One region of the Bacillus sp. NEAU-Y102 genome, then DNA from elsewhere that is predicted to be linked to it. Evidence: riboswitches for the same ligand, from Rfam matches in the RefSeq annotation. Region 1 holds a riboswitch; each other region holds the start of a gene.
What was found. A riboswitch is a leader RNA that binds a small molecule or an ion and turns the genes downstream of it on or off. The one in region 1 is predicted to bind S-adenosylmethionine.
Positions count from the first base shown of each region.

Region 2: another riboswitch for S-adenosylmethionine. It lies ahead of ACYFX0_RS21850 (methionine ABC transporter ATP-binding protein); the one in region 1 lies ahead of metK (methionine adenosyltransferase).
Region 3: another riboswitch for S-adenosylmethionine. It lies ahead of ACYFX0_RS28405 (peptide ABC transporter substrate-binding protein); the one in region 1 lies ahead of metK (methionine adenosyltransferase).

Region 1 is NZ_JBTWFK010000003.1:435,270-438,555, reverse strand. Features, by position in the region: gene pckA (phosphoenolpyruvate carboxykinase (ATP)) at 1-786, opposite strand, end outside; SAM riboswitch class I at 1,015-1,136, shown strand; gene metK (methionine adenosyltransferase) at 1,306-2,505, shown strand; gene ACYFX0_RS11695 (hypothetical protein) at 2,547-2,726, opposite strand; gene ACYFX0_RS11690 (hypothetical protein) at 2,733-2,912, opposite strand; gene ACYFX0_RS11685 (MogA/MoaB family molybdenum cofactor biosynthesis protein) at 3,149-3,286, shown strand, end outside.
Region 2 is NZ_JBTWFK010000009.1:24,265-27,550, forward strand. Features, by position in the region: gene pruA (L-glutamate gamma-semialdehyde dehydrogenase) at 1-518, shown strand, start outside; partial or broken gene ACYFX0_RS21845 (cysteine hydrolase family protein) at 769-1,334, opposite strand; SAM riboswitch class I at 1,578-1,683, shown strand; gene ACYFX0_RS21850 (methionine ABC transporter ATP-binding protein) at 1,807-2,826, shown strand; gene ACYFX0_RS21855 (methionine ABC transporter permease) at 2,816-3,286, shown strand, end outside.
Region 3 is NZ_JBTWFK010000016.1:22,664-25,949, forward strand. Features, by position in the region: gene ACYFX0_RS28405 (peptide ABC transporter substrate-binding protein) at 1-1,486, opposite strand, end outside; SAM riboswitch class I at 1,619-1,723, opposite strand; gene ACYFX0_RS28410 (aldo/keto reductase) at 1,876-2,709, opposite strand; gene proC (pyrroline-5-carboxylate reductase) at 2,711-3,286, opposite strand, start outside.

The DNA of each region.
Region 1 (3,286 bases):
ACCGTTATCAGACCAACCGTGCTCATCATCACCGATTAATTTACGGTTTGGATCAGCAGATAAGGTTGTTTTACCTGTTCCAGATAAACCGAAGAATAGTGCTACGTCACCTTCTTCACCTACGTTTGCAGAGCAATGCATAGAAAGAATATCTTGTTCAGGTAGTAAGAAGTTCATAATAGAGAAGATTGATTTTTTCATTTCTCCAGCGTATTCTGTACCACCAATTAGTACAATACGTTTTTCGAATGAAACCATAATGAATGCTTCAGAGTTTGTACCGTCAACAGCTGGATCAGCTTTGAAATTCGGTGCAGAAACAATTGTGAACCCTGACTCATGAGTTGTTAATTCTTCTTCAGTTGGACGAATGAATAATTGATGTACAAATAAATTGTGCCATGCATATTCATTAATAACTTGAATTGGTAGGCGGTAATTGCGGTCAGCGCCTGCAAATCCTTTGAAGACGAATAACTCTTCTTTTTCTTTTAAGTATTCTAAAACTTTAGTATATAATTTATTAAAATGTTCTTCAGAAATCGGTTGGTTCACAGCTCCCCAAGCAATTTTGTCAGCAACCGATGCTTCTTTCACAATAAATTTATCTTTAGGAGAACGTCCTGTATATTTTCCTGTTGAAGCAGAAACGGCACCAGTAGAAGTTAATTTCCCTTCATTTCGCATTAATACTTTTTCCACTAATTGCGGAACACTTAGTTGAATCTGTGCATTGCTTCCGTTCAATAATTCGTGTAAACCAATTTGGACATTCACAGTACTCATATTTATATACCATCCTTTTCATTTAATGAAATATTTCTCGTAATCCCCAACAATAGTATAACACAATTATATAAATAATGTATACTATTTATTTCTTTTTGTTTGTGTGAATGTATTATTTCCCTATTAATATTTCATTTTAGGCGTATTGAGAAAAACTTTCAGGAAAATGTGAATATTAATTGACAAATGAATATCATTTCTTTAGTATAGGTTGGGACGGATACTCTCTTATCCCGAGCTGGCGGAGGGACAGGCCCGATGAAGCCCAGCAACCTCACTTGTATTGATAAATGCAGGTGAATAGGTGCTAAAACCTGTGCGAGGCTACAGGTCTCGAACGATAAGAGCGAAGGGCAAAAAGCAGTATGCAAGTAGCAAATTAAACCTTTCCTCTATGTAAAGTAGGAAAGGTTTTTCTGTATGCTTGTGTGGGAGAATAAATGTATGTCGCAGTTTGTGGCAAATTAAGGATGAGTTCCGTACAATATATACAATTACTGTAGGGAGGTTTACCACATGACAAAAAAACGTCATCTGTTCACATCTGAGTCTGTAACTGAAGGACATCCAGATAAAATTTGTGACCAAATTTCTGATTCAATTTTAGATGCGATCTTATCAAAAGACGCAAATGCACGTGTAGCTTGTGAAACAACTGTAACAACTGGTTTAGTATTGGTAGCGGGGGAAATTACGACTTCTACTTACGTAGATATTCCGAAAATCGTTCGTGAAACAATTCAAGGCATTGGTTACACACGCGCAAAATACGGATTCGATGCAGAAACTTGTGCTGTTTTAACATCTATCGATGAGCAGTCTGCTGACATCGCTATGGGTGTTGACCAAGCGCTAGAAGCACGCGAAGGTCAAATGACTGACGCTGAGATTGAGGCAATTGGTGCAGGAGACCAAGGTTTAATGTTTGGTTTTGCATGTAATGAAACACAAGAATTAATGCCACTTCCAATCTCGCTTGCTCACAAATTAGCTCGCCGTTTAACTGAAGTACGTAAAGATGATACATTGTCATACTTACGTCCAGATGGAAAAACGCAAGTTACAGTTGAGTATGATGAAAATGGTAAACCAGTACGTGTTGATACTATCGTAATTTCTACACAACATCACCCAGATGTTACATGGGAAGAAATCGATCGCGACTTAAAAGAGCACGTAATTAAAGCTGTAGTACCAGCAGAATTAATGGATGGAGAAACGAAATTCTTCATTAATCCAACTGGCCGCTTCGTAATTGGTGGACCACAAGGTGATGCTGGTTTAACAGGACGTAAAATCATCGTTGATACTTACGGTGGATATGCTCGCCATGGCGGCGGTGCATTCTCTGGTAAAGATGCAACAAAAGTTGACCGTTCAGCAGCATATGCAGCTCGTTATGTTGCGAAAAACATCGTAGCAGCTGGTCTTGCTGACAAAGCAGAAGTACAACTTGCATACGCAATCGGTGTAGCACAACCAGTATCAATTTCAGTTGATACATTCGGCACAGGTAAAGTATCTGAAGACGTACTAGTAGAACTAGTTCGTAACAACTTCGATCTTCGCCCAGCTGGTATTATTAAAATGCTAGACTTACGTCGCCCAATTTACAAACAAACAGCAGCTTACGGCCACTTCGGACGTACTGATGTAGATCTTTCATGGGAACGTACAGACAAAGCTGCAGCTTTAAAAGAGCAAGCTGGTCTATAATATATGAAAAAAAGCTTTGCGCGGTGAGCGCAAAGCTTTTTTTATTTCGTTTTACTTACAATTTGAATACATGAACTACAATATACTTCTCCATCTAGCTCAATATACTTTTTCATATTAGTCATGCCACTTGCTGGAAATGGCATATGAATCCAAGCCTTTTCATACGTTTGTATTTCCTTTTTATATGATTTACAAAGGGTGGGTTTCTTCTGGAACATATGTAATCAACCGTTCATTTGACGTGCTTTACCTGCGCAAAAGGCACTGCTTAGTAAAAATAGTGTCGCGAATATAATGCTTACTAATGTAGCGTATGGAATTGCGCCTTTTAAGGAAAAGCCGACAGTGATTGAAGCGACGAATAAGAGGATGAATGTTGTTGTTAATTTTTTATAAAGTTCCATACTATGTAGACCTCCAATTTATTTTTTAGTACAAGTTTTAAAATTGAATTCTATTATGTAGAAAATATAAAGAGTAACTAAAGATGTGTAGTCTAGGAGTATAAGAAAGTGCACTTTCCTTTTTGTGGATTAGTATACTTATATTGTATCATGGCGCATGATTGGCTTCATACATAATTGTGTAAAGATATGTATGATAAAATGAAGAAAAGTCTTTAAGAAAGGAAAGATAAAAAATGAGTGTAACTGAACATAAAAAACAAGCTCCAAAAGAAGTGCGTTGCAAGATTGTTACGATTTCCGATACACGTACGGAAGAAACGGATAAGAGCGGACAACTATTACATGAATTGTTAAAAGAAGCGGGCCATACA
Region 2 (3,286 bases), on a different contig from region 1:
CAAAAGAATTAACAGTTGCTAACCCAGCTGTATTAGGTACAAACATGGGTCCTGTTAATGACCAAGCTGCATTTGATAAAGTAATGAGCTATGTTGCAATTGGTAAAGAAGAAGGTAGAATCTTAGCAGGTGGCGAAGGAGACGATTCTAAAGGCTGGTTCATCCAACCAACAATCGTTGCTGACGTTGCAGAAGATGCTCGCTTAATGAAAGAAGAAATCTTCGGACCAGTAGTAGCATTCTGTAAAGCGAAAGACTTCGATCATGCACTTGCAATTGCAAACAATACGGAATACGGTTTAACAGGTGCTGTTATTACTAACAACCGTGACCATATTGAAAAAGCACGCGAAGACTTCCACGTTGGTAACTTATACTTCAACCGTGGATGTACTGGTGCAATCGTAGGTTACCAACCATTCGGTGGCTTTAACATGTCTGGTACAGACTCTAAAGCTGGTGGACCTGATTACTTAGCACTTCACATGCAAGCAAAAACTACTTCTGAAACTTTATAAGAAATAGTAGAGGAGCTCTTCACAGAATGTGAAGAGCTCCTTTTAAAATTGAAATCCTATATATTACCATCGTTCGAAGGGAATGAGCTAAAACCTATTAATAGCGTGATAAACATGTGAACAGAAATAAAATGATGAGAAAAGTTGACTTATTAGTCATATTTTTTAGTATTCATTTTGAGAATTTCCTGTATAATACAATTTGAAAGAAAATCTATGGTTCGACAAGGAACACTCCTTTCAGTTTTGCTCACTGAAAGGAGTGTTTTTTTATGTAGCTAAAAATTCTTGCGTGCTTATTACATTTGCATATACGCCATTTAAACTAGCTAAAACTGTATTGTGAATATAAACAGCTGGTATAGTAGCGTTCTTAAAAGAAAGGTCTTTTGTAGCACAAGCGTCATGTATAACGGTACATTGAAAGCCAAAATCGAATGCAGCCCTTACTGTTGCATCGATACACATATGAGTCATCATCCCGCATACAACGACATGTTCAATATTTAAACGTTTTAATTGCTCTAGAAGATTAGTTTCTCGGAAGCTATTTGGATAATGTTTGACTATAACTGTTTCTTCTCTAAGTGGACGTACGCTTTCATGAATATGTACACCTTCTGTATTAGGTAGGAAAAAAGTAGCGTCATCTTTTATAGCTACGTGTTGGATATGAAAAATAGGTTCGCTGTTTTTTCTAAAGTGTTGTAATAACTGATTAGTATATTCGCTTGCTTCTACTGGATTACGCAATTCCATCTTTCCATTTGGAAAATAATCGTTTTGAATATCGACGAGTAAAAGAGCTGTTTTCATATATTTATCTTCCTCCGAGTTTCATATTCAAATAAATTTATTCAATTTGTAGAGAGGATTCTCCTGTTTAAAAATATGAGGAAGAGGAATTTTAAATAACCTTGAAAGTTACTATTTTTCAGATGAATATTCATCTGAAAATTTTAATAAAGGAATAATTAATATTTTTCTAAAAAATGTATTGACTCTTATTATTCTGAGTTCTATAATGAGAATTAATTAAACGACAATTAAATCGATACATTCTTATCCAGAGAGGTGGAGGGACTGGCCCTACGATACCTCAGCAACGGGTTTTTTAATACCGTGCTAACTCCAGCAAGCCATATAAAGGCTTGGAAGATGAGAAGATGTGAACGAGTACATATAAGTGCTCTCCTTCTTATCTTTATGGTTGATAAGAAGGAGGGCACTTTTTATTTTACCTCGAAAGCTCTGCTTCAAGTTTTTACAGCATATAGGAGGGGGAAAAATGATTTCTTTTAACAATGTAAGTAAAGTGTATGAATCAGCTGGGCAATCTGTTCATGCGGTGGAGGATGTAACATTATCAGTTGAGAAAGGCGAAATTTTTGGCATTATCGGTTTTAGTGGAGCTGGAAAGAGTACATTATTACGCTTAGTAAATATGTTAGAGAGACCAACGGCAGGAACGATTTCAATAGATGATAAAGATATTACATCATTATCGACGAAAGAATTACGCAAACTAAGACAAAGAATCGGAATGATTTTTCAAAGCTTTAATTTATTTAATTCAAGAACAGTGTTTGGGAATATTGCTTATCCATTAAAGTTAGCGAAATTGCCAAAGAACGAGATAAAGGAACGAGTGAATGAACTGCTGAGGTTTGTAGGGTTAGAAGATAAAGCAAACTATTATCCAGAACAGCTATCAGGGGGACAAAAGCAGCGTGTTGGTATTGCTAGAGCACTTGCGACATCGCCAGATATTCTTATATGTGATGAGGCAACATCAGCCTTAGATCCAGAAACGACGACAGAAATTCTAAACTTATTAAAGAAAGTAAATCGAGAATACAATTTAACAATTCTTCTTATTACACATGAAATGCATGTTGTGAAAGAAATTTGTCACCGTGTAGCTGTAATGGAGAAGGGAAAAGTTATTGAAGAAGGAAAACTGTTTGATGTTTTCACGCAACCAAAAACAAAGACGACTCAAAACTTTGTACGTTCTGTTATTAATGATCATTTACCAGAAAGTGTTCTAGCGAAAATTCAAAATGGTGGTCAAATTTATCGTCTAACATTTACTGGTGAGGAGACAGGACAGCCGGTACTATCATATATCGCAAAAAACTATAACGTTGATGTAAATGTACTGTACGGAAATATTATTGAACTTCAAAATGTGCTATTTGGAAATCTGCTTGTAGAATTGCAAGGTGAGCAGAGGGAAATTCAAAAAGCATTACAACATCTAAGACTGCAAGTGCAGCTGAAGGAGGTAGAAGCTCATGCGAGTTGATTGGAGTATATTTTGGCCGCGCATACTAGATGCGACGGGAGATACCCTCTTAATGGTAATTGTAACACTTATATTCGCTACAATTCTGGGTATACCTCTAGGTTTACTTTTATATGTAACGAGAAAAGGAAACTTTTTAGAAAATAAATGGGTCTTTTCTATTCTTAACATCATAATTAATACAATTCGTCCGGTACCATTCATTATCTTTTTAGTAGCTTTAAGCCCACTAACAAGAAGCGTTATTGGAACGACGATTGGAACAGCAGCGGCAATTTTCCCGATGACGTTAGTCGCATCAATTGGTATTGCTAGAATGGTTGAAACAAATCTTGTTTCCGTTCCGAAAGGAGTAATTGAAGCAGCGCAAGCAATGGGCGCCTCGCCAATTAGAATCGTTTTTGAAATCCTTGTACCAGAAGCGTTAGCACCATTAATCTTAGGTGTCACGTTTATGACA
Region 3 (3,286 bases), on a different contig from region 1:
ATGCTTCCCAGCGAGCTTTTTCATCACCAGCTAAAGTCGTTTTCACTTTTGCTATTGTTTCATCGAATTCCTTATTAGAGTAATGATCTAAGTTATAAGGGTTATTCGTTGTAAATAGCTCAAGGAATGTAATTGGATCCGCAAAGTCAGGGCTCCAGCCGTCAATTCCGATTTCGTAGTCACCTTTTAATAAAAGCGAAACTTGTTGCTTACGCGGTTGCGGTTTTATATTTACTGTTAATCCATCTAAATTCTTTTCTAGTTGCCCTTTTAAGAATTCACCAGTTTTCTTATCAAGGTCAGCATCACTCGTTAATAATTCTAATGTTATCTTTTCAGAACCAAGCTCTTGTTTAGCTTTTTTCCATAACTTTTGTGCAGATTTTGTATCAACTTTTGTTAAATCGCCGTTTGCAGTACGGAAGTCTTTTCCTTCAGGTCCTTTTGCAAAGTTTTTTGGAACGAGACCAAATGTTGGTGTAGATCCATCATTTAATAACGTATTTACAAAGGATTTTCTATCAATTGTTTGATCAATTGCTTGGCGTGCAGAAACATTTTGAAGCACTTTGTTTTGTTGATTCATACGTAAAAATTGTACGCCTACGTTTGGACGTTCTTTAAAGTTAGCATCCTTTTTATATTTATCGACAAAGTCAGATGTTAGTTTTATACGATCTAATTGTTTTGACTCGAATAAATTTACTTCTGTTGATTTTTCTTTTACGACGTTAAAATTGATTTCTTCTAGTTTGACAGTATCTTTATCCCAATAGGTAGGGTTTTTCTTGAATTTAAAGCTTTGTTCGTGCTTCCAATCGCTTAGTGTAAAAGCTCCATTGTACAAGATTGTATGATCTTCTAAAGCGTACTTATCACCTTGTGCTTTAAAGAATTCCTCGTTAATTGGTAGAAATGTTGGGAACGCTGTTAAGCTAATAAAATACGGAACAGGACGCTCCAATTCTACCTCAAACGTATGGTCATCAACTGCTTTTACACCAAGTTGGTCGGCTGGAAGTTCTTTGTTGTTAATTTTTGTTGCATTTTTAATATCAAAGAATAGAAATGCATATTCAGAGGCTGTTGCTGGATCTACGGCTCTCTGCCAAGCGAACACAAAATCTTTCGCTGTAACAGGAGTGCCGTTTGACCATTTTGAATCTCGCAGGTGGAATGTGTATTTTGTTTTATCGCCACTTACTTCATGAGATTTTGCAACGCCAGGGAAAGGTTTGTTACCTTCACCAAGATTATACAAACCTTCAAATACGTTTCTCATTACTTGACCAGAATCAGTATCTGTAGCACGGGCCGTATCCATTGTTCGTATTTCAGTAGGTGAAGATAAATTTAAAACCTGTTTGCTAGGTGCCTCGTCTTTTGCATTTGCTCCGCTTGCTTCGTTTTTATAACTACCGCAACCAGTTAATAAAATACTTACTCCTACAACTGATGCAATACCGGGTACAAACTTCTTTTTCATTTGATTTTCCTCCTAAATAATTAAGTTTGGATGACGATGAGGGAAATGAAAAATAAAAAATCCCTCTTTTCATATTGAGAAAGAGGGATTTTTACGTACAAGTTATGCACCCGTATATAAACGAAGTCCCTCATTCTATCTTTCAAGCATAAAGCTTGCAGGAAGTGGCACAGTATTCAAAATGAACCTGCTGCCGAGGTTTCAAAGGGCCAGTCCCTCCACCTCTCTTGATACAATGAGTAAACGAATAAATTTTATTAATTTTTGTGTTTCTTTGATAATTCAAAATCTTACACCTTGAACAATGAAGTGTCAACCAAATGGAGTATAGTTTAAATTTTCAGTTATATTAAATGAAAAAACCACTGCATATGGCAGTGGTTTTTCGCTTAGAAGTTAAAGTTATCTGGATCTGGACCAACGCGACGATCTTCATTTAAAGCTTGAATTGCTTTCATATCATCAGCACTTAATTCAAAGTCGAAGATGTTTGCATTTTCAATAATGCGATGTTCTTTAATTGATTTAGGGATTGTTACAACTTCGTTTTGTAAATCCCAGCGTAAAATAATTTGCGCAGTTGATTTATTATATTTTGTCGCAATTTCTTGTAACGTTGGATTATCTAGTAGTTGTCCTTGCATTAATGGTGACCAAGCTTCAAGCTGGATATTATGTTCTTTACAGAAAGCGTGTAACTCTTCTTGTGCTAAACGTGGGTGGTATTCCACTTGGTTGACCATTGGCTTAATTTCAGCAATTTCAAATACGTCTTGTAAGTGGTGAATGTGGAAATTACTCACACCGATAGCGCGAACACGGCCATCTTTATAAAGCTTTTCTAATGCTTTCCATGATTCGTTATATTTCCCTTTTACAGGCCAATGTACTAAATATAAATCTAAATATTCTAGACCTAATTTCTCTAATGTAGTTTCAAATGCTTGAAGTGTTGTTTCATATCCTTGATCGCTATTCCATACTTTTGAGGTAATAAATAATTCTTCACGTGAAACACCGGATTCACGAATCGCTTGTCCAACGCCTTCTTCATTTTGATAGATTGCTGCAGTATCGATGCTGCGGTAGCCATTTTTAATTGCTGCTTTTACAGAATCAATTACTTCTGAACCATCTTCTACTTTAAAAACACCTAAACCAAACCAAGGCATTTTTACACCGTTATGTAATGTTGTATAGTCCTTTAAACTTGTTAAAGTCATATTATTTCCCCCTAGCTTTTTTGTTTGTTGCTTCTACTGCTTTTTGAATTGCCTCTGAAAAATTATATTCGTATAAAGTTTTGAGACCCTCAGCTGTGGAACCACCTGGCGTTGTTACTTGTTCGCGGAGGTTAGCTGGATCTTGCGTTTGTTCGAGCATAGAAGCAGAGCCAGAAATCATTTGAATGACAAGATGTTTTGCGGTTTCTTCATCGACTCCATAACTTTTTGTTGCTTCAATTAAGCTTTCAGCAAAGTAATAAAGGAAGGCTGGTGCACTTCCAGTAACTGCAGTAAGCTGATGAACTTCTTCCTCAGTACAAAGTTGCGAAGTACCAATACCTCTTAAAAGCAGTTGCAGGGTTTCTTGATGCATCTCGGTTACTGATTGTCCCATTGTATATAAGGAGATAGACTTTCCAATTTCAGCAGCTGTATTAGGCATAATCCAAGCAACAGGCGTGCCTTTTGGGAGTCTAGCTTCTAAATAAGATGGTCCAACGCCAGCTGCTACTGTTACGACAAGTTGATTTGATATTAACGGAGATAGCTCAGCTAATAACTCTTCATGAGCAGA